DNA from 2 places in the Streptomyces sichuanensis genome. Region 1 is predicted to be linked to the other one. Evidence: riboswitches for the same ligand, from Rfam matches in the RefSeq annotation. Region 1 holds a riboswitch; the other holds the start of a gene.
What was found. Region 1 has a riboswitch for S-adenosylmethionine ahead of thrC (threonine synthase). Riboswitches for the same ligand answer to the same signal wherever they lie in the genome.

Region 2: linked by a shared signal. The riboswitch ahead of LE181_RS19845 (aminotransferase class V-fold PLP-dependent enzyme) and the one ahead of thrC (threonine synthase) in region 1 are both predicted to bind S-adenosylmethionine.

The regions. Positions count from the first base shown of each region.
Region 1 is NZ_JAIXMK010000042.1:9,881-14,613, forward strand. Features, by position in the region: gene LE181_RS14695 (cold-shock protein) at 241-447, opposite strand; gene LE181_RS14700 (MoaD/ThiS family protein) at 914-1,189, opposite strand; gene thrC (threonine synthase) at 1,305-2,579, opposite strand; SAM riboswitch class I at 2,597-2,765, opposite strand; gene LE181_RS14710 (glucosyl-3-phosphoglycerate synthase) at 2,930-3,904, shown strand; gene LE181_RS14715 (alpha,alpha-trehalose-phosphate synthase (UDP-forming)) at 3,946-4,733, shown strand, end outside.
Region 2 is NZ_JAIXMK010000067.1:31,988-36,720, reverse strand. Features, by position in the region: gene LE181_RS19865 (NYN domain-containing protein) at 1-71, opposite strand, end outside; gene LE181_RS19860 (hypothetical protein) at 91-330, opposite strand; gene LE181_RS19855 (rhomboid family intramembrane serine protease) at 512-1,231, shown strand; gene LE181_RS19850 (Lrp/AsnC ligand binding domain-containing protein) at 1,228-1,509, shown strand; gene LE181_RS19845 (aminotransferase class V-fold PLP-dependent enzyme) at 1,523-2,893, opposite strand; SAM riboswitch class IV at 3,055-3,171, opposite strand; gene trpD (anthranilate phosphoribosyltransferase) at 3,250-4,314, opposite strand; gene qcrB (cytochrome bc1 complex cytochrome b subunit) at 4,473-4,733, opposite strand, start outside.

The sequences.
Region 1 (4,733 bases):
GCAGGGGGGGCACCTCCCAGCGGCAGCTGGGGGCGCAAGCGGTCTGCCCGGTATCCCACCCCGAGTTGCAGGGGGGGCACCGCAGCGACCCGCGCCGGATGCAACCCTGCCCCGCCCGGGGCCCGCGCACACCCGCCGCTCCGTTCCGTCGCGCCGGGCGCACACGTACGAGGGGCCCGCGCCTCTCCAGGCGCGGACCCCTCGTACGAGCTGAGTGAGCCGATGGTCGATGCGACGCGATCAGCCGGCCGCCAGCTTCACCATGTCGGCCTGCGGACCCTTCTGGCCCTGCGAGATCTCGAACTCGACTCGCTGCCCCTCTTCGAGGGTGCGGTAGCCGTCCATCTGAATCGCGCTGTAGTGGACGAAAACATCCGCACCACCGTCGACCGCGATGAAGCCGTACCCCTTCTCCGCGTTGAACCACTTGACGGTGCCCTGAGCCATGCCTAACTCCCCTATTACTGGCCCTTGCACAGGACCGCACCTCGCGGACCCGGGTCAGACCTCACCCCCAGACAGGTTGGAGGTGTGCGCCGGAACGCGTCGACCGCGGCTGAATGTATCTGCACGGATGCCGTCTGCAACAGGTCAGTCGGACGAGAATTCCAGGCGTGGCCGATCGGCCATTCATGCCGATTCACGGCACTTCCCGGGCAAGTCGGACCGGGCAAAACGCCACCAACCCGACAATTCGTACACGCGTTAACGGCACAAGTTGACGGGTTCTCATATGCGCTCGGCACTGACGCCGGAGGGGGAACGCCCCAACTGTATCGCGCTTCAACAGACGGAATCACCCCGTCCGTTTAACGGCCGGGGTGATTCCAGGGAATTGCTCAGGAACGCTGAGAAAAGCTCAGGCCATTGATCAGTCGGCGATCGGCCGGTGCGCGGGGCCGGTCAGGACGGGTCAGCCGCCGGCCACCGCCGGAATGATCGAAATCCCGGCACCGTCGGGCGTGGCCGCACCCAGCCCGCCCTCGAAGCGGACGTCGTCGTCGTTGACGTAGACGTTGACGAACCGGCGCAGCTTGCCGGACTCGTCGAGGACGCGGGCGGCGATGCCGGGGTGGTTGCGGTCCAGGTCGGCGATGACCTCGGAGAGGACGGCCCCCTCCGCGGAGACCTCGGCCAGACCGCCGGTGTAGGTGCGCAGGATGGTGGGGATGCGGACGTTGACGCTCATGGGATTCGCCTTTACGTGAAGAAGGGGCGGACGGGCAGGACGGACGGGACGAGCGGGACGTGACGATCGGGTAGGGGCGCGACGGCCCCACGGCGGCCGCGGGGCCCCGCCGTCCCTACAGGCCCGCCGCGCGGAACGCGTCCAGGGACGGGCGGATCGTGGCCGTGGGGCCCGCCGCCACGGCGTCGAGCGTCTTCAGGCCGTCTCCCGTGTTGAGCACGACCGTCGTGAGGGCGGGGTCGAGCTGCCCGTTCTCGATCAGCTTGCGCGTCACGCCCACCGTCACCCCGCCCGCCGTCTCGGCGAAGATGCCTTCCGTCCGGGCCAGCAGCCGGATCGCGTCGACGATCTCCGCGTCGGTCACGTCCTCCACCGCCCCGCCGGTGCGCCGCGCGATGTCGAGCACGTACGGCCCGTCGGCCGGGTTCCCGATGGCCAGGGACTTCGCGATGGTGTCCGGCTTCACCGGCCGCACCACGTCGTGGCCCTCCTTGAAGGCCCTCGACACCGGCGAGCACCCCTCCGCCTGAGCGCCGAAGATCTTGTACGGGCGGTCCTCGACCAGCCCCAGCGCGACGAGCTCCTTCAGCCCCTTGTCGATCTTCGTGAGCTGCGATCCCGACGCGATCGGCACGACGATCTGGTCCGGCAGCCGCCAGCCCAGCTGCTCGCAGATCTCGTACGCGAGGGTCTTCGAGCCCTCCCCGTAGTACGGGCGCAGGTTGACGTTGACGAACCCCCAGCCCTCGCCCAGCGGGTCGCCGATCAGCTCGCTGCAGAAGCGGTTGACGTCGTCGTACGTGCCCTCGATGCCGACGAGGTCGCCGCCGTAGACCGCGGCCATGACGACCTTGCCGGCCTCCAGGTCGTGCGGGATGAAGACGCAGGACTTGAAGCCGGCGCGGGCCGCCGCCGCCCCCACCGCACCGGCGAGGTTGCCGGTCGACGAGCAGGACAGGGTGGTGAACCCGAACGCGCGCGCGGCCTCGACGGCGATGGCGACGACGCGGTCCTTGAAGGAGTGCGTGGGGTTGCCGGAGTCGTCCTTGACGTACAGGCCGCCGGTCACGCCCAGTTCGCGGGCGAGGTTGTCGGCCTGGACGAGCTTGGTGAAGCCCGGGTTGAGGTTCGGCTTCTCCGCGACGTCGGCGGGGACGGGCAGCAGCGGGGCGTAGCGCCAGATGCTGGCGGGGCCGGCCTCGATGCGACGGCGCAGCTCCTCCGGGTCGCCGGCCGGGAGTTCGTACGCGACTTCGAGCGGGCCGAAGCAGGAGGAGCAGGCGAAGACGGGACCGAGGTCGAAACGCTCACCGCACTCGCGGCAGGAGAGCGCGACGGCGGAGCCCAGGGAGACGGTGGTGGTTGCACTTTCAACGGCTTGGACAGCCATGGAGGCGAGGCCCTTTCTCCTCATCTTCCCCGCGGCGGACATCGCCACGAGACGGAATTGGCACCTTCCCCGCCGGGAGCCTCGCCGCGTGAACGGGCTGTGACGATCCGATCCTTCGGATCGTGGCCGGCTGGAGGGTTGCCGGGGCTTCATCGGGCCGTGTCCCTCTGCCCCTCTGGATGAGCGGTATGGCGCTGGGCGGGGCCCAGGCGTTTGTGCGCAGGAACGACCCCGACATAGGACGGGCGTCCGCGTTGTTCAAGACTGTAACGGAAGGGGTGGCCGCGCGAGAGGGCCGTCCGCACCGCGAGATGTGTCACGACGACGCACCACGACAAGGAGTCATGCACGTGCTGGAAGAGGTGGAACGCTGGCTCGCCCGGCGGTCCTGGTCAGCAGCCGACCGTCCGCTCGACCAGCTCCTCGCCGCGAAGGGCGGCTCGGGCACCACGGTCAGCGTCGTCCTGCCGGCGCTGAACGAGGAGGCCACGGTCGGCGCGATCGTGGAGGCGATCCGCCGCGAGCTGATGACGGACGCCCGGCCGCTCGTGGACGAGCTGGTGGTGCTGGACTCCGGTTCCACCGACCGCACGGCCGAGGTCGCCGCGGCGGCCGGGGCGCGCGTCGTGCACCGCGACGACGTCCTGCCCCGCCTGCCCGCGCTGCCCGGCAAGGGCGAGGTGCTGTGGCGTTCGCTGCTGGCGACGGGCGGCGACGTCGTCTGCTTCGTCGACGCGGACCTCAAGGACTTCGACGCCGGATTCGTCTCCGGCATCGTCGGCCCGCTGCTGACCGAACCGGACGTCCACTTCGTCAAGGCGATGTACGACCGGCCGCTGGGCGGCGAGTTCGCGCCGCCCGGCCCCGGCGGGGCGGCCGGCCAGGGCGGCCGGGTGACCGAGCTGGTGGCCCGTCCCCTGCTCAACCTGCACTGGCCGCAACTGGCGGGCTTCGTCCAGCCGCTGGGCGGCGAGTACGCGGCCCGCCGCTCGCTGCTGGAGCAGCTGCCGTTCCCCGTGGGGTACGGCGTGGAGCTGGGGCTGCTCGTCGACGCGCTGCACACCGTCGGGCTCGACGCACTCGCCCAGGTGGACGTGGGCGTGCGCAAGCACCGGCACCAGGACGGCCAGGCGCTGGGCCGCATGGCCGCCGCGATCTACCGCACCGCCCAGCTGCGGCTGGCCCGCGGCCATCTGGTGCGTCCCTCGCTCACGCAGTTCGAGCGCACGGCGGAGGGTTTCGTGCCGCGGACGTACGCGGTGGACACGGAGGAGCGGCCTCCGATGGCCGGGATACCGGAGTACGCGCAGCGGCGTGCCGCGTAAGCGTACGTTTGAGCGGTTCACCCGGGGGCAAGGCTGCCGTCATGGTCGTTGAGCACACGCACACCGCCGCCCCCATCGTGGTCGCCTCCAACCGGGGCCCGGTCTCGTACCGCCGGCACGAGGACGGCTCGCTGGTGGCGGGGCGCGGCGGCGGGGGCCTGGTGTCCGGGCTCAGCGCGATCGGGCCCGGCGCGGGGGCCGTGTGGGTGTGCGCCGCCATGGGTGACGGCGACCGCGAGGCGGCCCGCCGCGCGGGCCGGAGACTCGACACGGGCGACACCGGCGGCCACCGGGTGCGGATGCTGGACGTCCCGGCGGAGACGTTCGCCGCCGCGTACAACGGCGTGGCCAACTCCGTGCTGTGGTTCGCCCACCACATGCTGTGGCAGACGCCGCTCGAACCCTCCTTCGACCTGGCCTTCCGCGAGCAGTGGGGCGCGTACGAGGCGTACAACGCCGCCTTCGCGGACGCGATCGCCGAGGAGGCCGCGGACGGCGCCTGCGTGCTCGTCCAGGACTACCACCTGACCCTGGTGCCGGGGCTGCTCCGCGCCCGCCGCCCCGACCTGCGCATCGGCCACTTCTCGCACACCCCGTGGGCCCCGCCGGACTACTACCGGCTGCTGCCGGACGACGTCGCCGAGCAGGTCCTGCGCGGCGTCCTGGGCGGCGACCGGGCCGCGTTCCTCACCCGCCGCTGGGCGGAGGCGTTCGCCGCCTGCTGCGAGGACGTGCTCCCGGACGCGGAGGTCGTGCGCGAGGCCGGCACGGCCGTGTCGGTGCGCTGCGCCGGGCGCACGACCCGGCTCGGCGTCCACGCGCTGGGCGC
Region 2 (4,733 bases), on a different contig from region 1:
ACCTCCGTGACGCCGTCGTCGGCCCCGCCGGCGTCACCGGCGGCCTCCACGCCGTCAGTGTGCTCCACCACCGTTCATCGCTCCCGTTCTTCAGGCATGTGCGGCCGGCCGGTCCACCAGCTCGATCTGGTCGACCGTGTTGCACCAGCGGCACCGCACGGATTCGATCGTCTCACTGACGACCTCACGCTCCTCCACCTTCGGCTCGCCCGCCAGATCGAGGTGCACGTACTCCACGGCCCTGGTGGTGCGGGTCACGTCGAACCGCGTGAGGTTGCCGCACAGGGTGCAGCGCCACCGGGTCTCGGCCGTCGGCCGGGGAACGCCCATCGTCTCGTCCGTCCTCGTCGTCGGTTCGCGTGCGGTTTACATACGGTCTGCATACGGTCTGTGCAGTTCTCTTTCCGTAACCCTACGGCCTGGTGGTCGCCGAACGCGGTGGCACCGTCCCGACCGGACGGACCGGCGAGGCACTCTGTGCTGGTTGTGCCCGGTACGCCATGATCTGGCCATGATCGGAAAGGTAGTGCGCGCGGGCCGGGACGACGTTCCGTGGGTGACGTGGACGCTCCTGGGCTGCTGCTGCGCGGCCTTCCTCGTCGGGCCGGCCTCCGGCCTGAACGCCGCCTACGGCACCGGGCCCGGCCTGCTGTCGGCCCAGACCGACTACTTCGCGCGCTGGGGCGTCGTGCCGCAGGAGCTCTGGCAGGCCCCCCTGCGGGGTCTGTCCACCCCGTTCACGGCACTGTTCGTCCACGGCAACTGGCTGCATCTGCTGGGCAACATGCTCTTCCTCTACGTCTTCGGCGCCATGACCGAGGCCCGCATGGGCCGCGCCGCCTTCGCCTGCTGCTACCTCCTCACCGGCTACCTCGCACTGCTGGGCTACGCGGTCGTGCACGCACAGTCCGACCGCACGCTGGTGGGGGCGTCCGGCGCCATCTCCGGCGTGCTGGGGGCGTTCCTCTATCTCTTCCCCAGGGCGCGGGTCACCAGCCTCTTCCCGTTCCTCTTCTTCCTGCCGCTGCGCTTCCCCGCCTGGGCCGTACTGCTGTTCTGGTTCGTGCTGCAGTGGCTGGCGACCGGCACGGAGGCCGGCCAGCCCGGCGTCGCGTATCTGGCCCATGTACTGGGCTTCTGCCTCGGCTTCGCCTGCACCTGGGTCCACCGCACGGCTGCGGCTAGAGTGAAGGGCGCAACCCGGTCCACCGAAGGAGACAAGCCGACGTGATCACTTCGATCGTGCTCATCAAGACCGACGTGGACCGGATCCCGGAGATCGCGGAGAAGATCGCCACGCTGGAGGGCGTGAGCGAGGTCTACTCGGTCACCGGCGCCTACGACCTGATCGCGCTGGTGCGGGTGGCCCGGCACGAGGACCTCGCCGAGGTCATCCCGGGCCGGATCAGCAAGGTGCAGGGCGTGGCCTCGACCGAGACGCACATCGCCTTCCGCACGTACTCCCAGCACGACCTCGAAGCGGCCTTCGCCATCGGCCTCGACAGCTGAGCGGGCCCCACGGTCAGGCCGAGGTGTCGGGGACGCAGCGGCCGCCCTCGGTGCGGTAGAGCCACCGCGCGCCGTTCCGCACCAGCTCCCCGACGGCCCGGACGAACCGCTCGACGTGCTCGTCGGGGGTGCCGGCGCCGAAGCTGACCCGGATCGCGTTGAGCGTGGCCCCCTCGTCGGGCGCCCCGCACGCGCCGGGTTCCGTCCCGTCCTCGCCGCCGAGCAGCGTGCGCACCAGCGGATGGGCGCAGAAGAGGCCGTCGCGGACGCCGATGCCGTACTCGGCGGAGAGCGCGGCGGCGAAGTGCGAGCTGTTCCAGCCGTCCACGACGAAGGACAGCACGCCCACCCGCGGGGCGTCGTCGCCGAAGAGCGAGAGCACCCGCACCCCGGGCACCGCGGCCAGCCCCGTCCGCACCTGCTCCACCAGCTGCCGCTCCCGCTCGACGAGCCGGTCGAAGCCCGCCTCGCCGAGCGCCTTGCAGGCCGAGGCGATCGCGTAGACGCCGATGACGTTGGGCGAGCCCGCCTCGTGGCGGGCCGCGCTCTCGTGCCACTGGACGTCGACGCCGCCGTCGGCGCGCCGGGCGACGCTGCGGCTGGCCCCGCCGCCCGCCAGGTACGGCTCGGCGTCCCGCAGCCAGTCGGCACGGCCGGCCAGGACGCCGGAGCCGAACGGCGCGTAGAGCTTGTGGCCGGAGAAGGCGACCCAGTCGACGTCCAACTCCGCGATGTCGACGGGGTGGTGGGGGGCCAGCTGGGCGGCGTCCAGCACGATGCGGGCCCCGTGCGCGTGCGCGGCCGCCGCCAGCTCCCGCACGGGCCACAGCTCGCCCGTCACGTTGGAGGCGCCCGTCACCACCACCAGCGCCGGGCCGTAGGGGTCGCGGTCGGCCAGGGCCCGCTCCAGCGTCTCGACGGCCTGGGCGGGGGTGCGGGGCGCGTCGAGGCAGGTGACCTCGGCGTCGCTCGCCCTCCCCCAGGGCAGCAGCGCGGCGTGGTGCTCGGTCTCGAAGACGAACACCCGGCAGCCGACGGGCAGTACGGATGCCAGGAGGTTGAGCGAGTCGGTGGTGGAGCGGGTGAAGACCACCTGGTCGCCCTCGCGGCAGCCGAGGAATCCGGCCACCGCCGCCCGGCTGTTCTCGAAGAGATCGGTGGACAGCTGCGAGAGGTACCCGGCGCCGCGGTGCACGCTGCCGTAGTACGGCGCGTAGGCGGCGACGTCGTCCCACACGCGCTGCAGGGCCGGGGCGCTGGCGGCGTAGTCGAGGGCCGCATAGGTCACTTCGCCCCCGGTGACCAGCGGCACCCGGACGTCCCGGCCGAGGACGGGCAGCGGGGCGCAGACGGACTGGTCGGCGGCGAGGGTGGCGACAGGCATGACGAACTCCCGTATGAGGCAGGCGAATTCCACCGCGCGGCCGACGACGGGCCCGGCGCGGGAAGGGGAAGAAGGGTGCGCGGAGAAGGGGCTCTCGGAGCCCTAGCGCATTCGCTGAATCACGGAAGAATCTCCCTCGACAACCAGGATCCCTGGCGAGGGATCCGCGCTTGCCGCAGACGTCGCTGCCTGCGGCCTGGTCATCACCCGGGGCACCCCGCCACGGAAGGAGGGTTGCCGGACAGCAAGCCGGGGCCTGATCGCTGTCACTCGTGACCTTGCCGAGGAGTATGGCACACCTTCGGCGCCGGCGGCCCGGTGAGCGGGCGGAATCCCACCCACCGGACCGTCTCCGCTCAGGCGTTGCTGGCCGAAACCCAGCGTTCGAGGGAGCGCCGGGCCGCGCCGGAGTCGATGGACTCCGCGGCCCGGGCGATGCCGGCGGAGATCTGCTCCGCCAGGGGTGCGTCCGTCGGCGCCAACGCCACCAGCGCCGCCGCCGAGTTGAGCAGCACCGCGTCGCGCACCGGCCCGGTCTCCCCCGCCAGCAGGCGGCGGGCGACGTCGGCGTTGTACGAGGCGTCGGCGCCCCGCAGCGCCTCCACCGGCACCAGGTCGATGCCCACGTCGCGGGGGTCGAAGGGCTCCTCCCGCACCGTGCCGTCGCGGACGATCCACACCCGGGAGGTCGCCGTCGTGGTCAGCTCGTCCAGCCCGTCGTCGCCGCGGAAGACCAGCGCCGAGGAGCCCCGCTCGGCCAGCACGCCGGCCAGGATGGGTGCCATCCGGGGGTCCGCCACGCCCGTCGCCTGGGCGCGCACGCGGGCGGGGTTGGTGAGCGGGCCCAGCACGTTGAACGTGGTGCGGATGCCCAGCTCGCGGCGGGCCGCCGCCACGTGCCGCAGCGCGGGGTGGAACTTCACGGCGAAGCAGAAGGTGATGCCCGCCTCCTCGGCGACCTCCACCACCCGCCGCGGCGTCAGGTCGAGGTTGACGCCGAGCTTCTCCAGGACGTCGGAGGCACCGCTGGCGGACGAGGCGGCGCGGTTGCCGTGCTTGACCACCTTCGCGCCAGTGCCGGCCACGACGATCGAGGACATGGTGGAGATGTTGACGGTCTTGGCACCGTCGCCGCCGGTGCCCACGATGTCCACGCTCGGGCCGGGCACCTCGATGAGATTGGCGTGCTCGTACATCGTCCGGACCAGGCCGGAGATCTCGGCGACCGTCTCGCCCTTGGCCCGCAGAGCCACCACGAAGCCGGCGATCTGCGCGCTCGTCGCCTCGCCGCGCATGATGCTGTCCATGGCCCAGGCGGTGTCGTCGGCGCTGAGGTCCACGCGGTCGAGCAGGGCGTCGAGTACGCCGGGCCAGGAGTGGGCCACCGAGCGCTCGCCGCCTGCCGGGGTCGCAACGTTCATGGTCCACACTCCTGGTGGTCGGTCGTCTCCGTGGGAGCTCTCGGTAGCCCCCGGGTCCCAGCCTATCGACGTCCGGGGACAGCGAAGAGCCCCGTCCAGCGCATGGACGGGGCTCTTGCTGTGGCGATCAGTTCACTGTGATCAGCAGGTGGGAGTCATCAGTGGTGGCCGTGGCCGCTGGTGATCTCCTGGTACTCCTCCGCGGTGGCCTTGGGGATGTGCGTCCCCTCGCCGTAGAAGCCCTTCGAGAGCTTCACGCGGAGCTTCTGGGTGGCGCTGATCTTGCGAGCGACGCCGTTCTCGTCGACCTCGGGCTCCAGCGCGAGCGGCGAGGGCTGCTCGTGGGCCGTGAGGGTGTGCAGCTGCTGCTGCGAGAGCGGCTCGTGGACCTCGACGAACTCACCGTGCGGCAGGCGCTT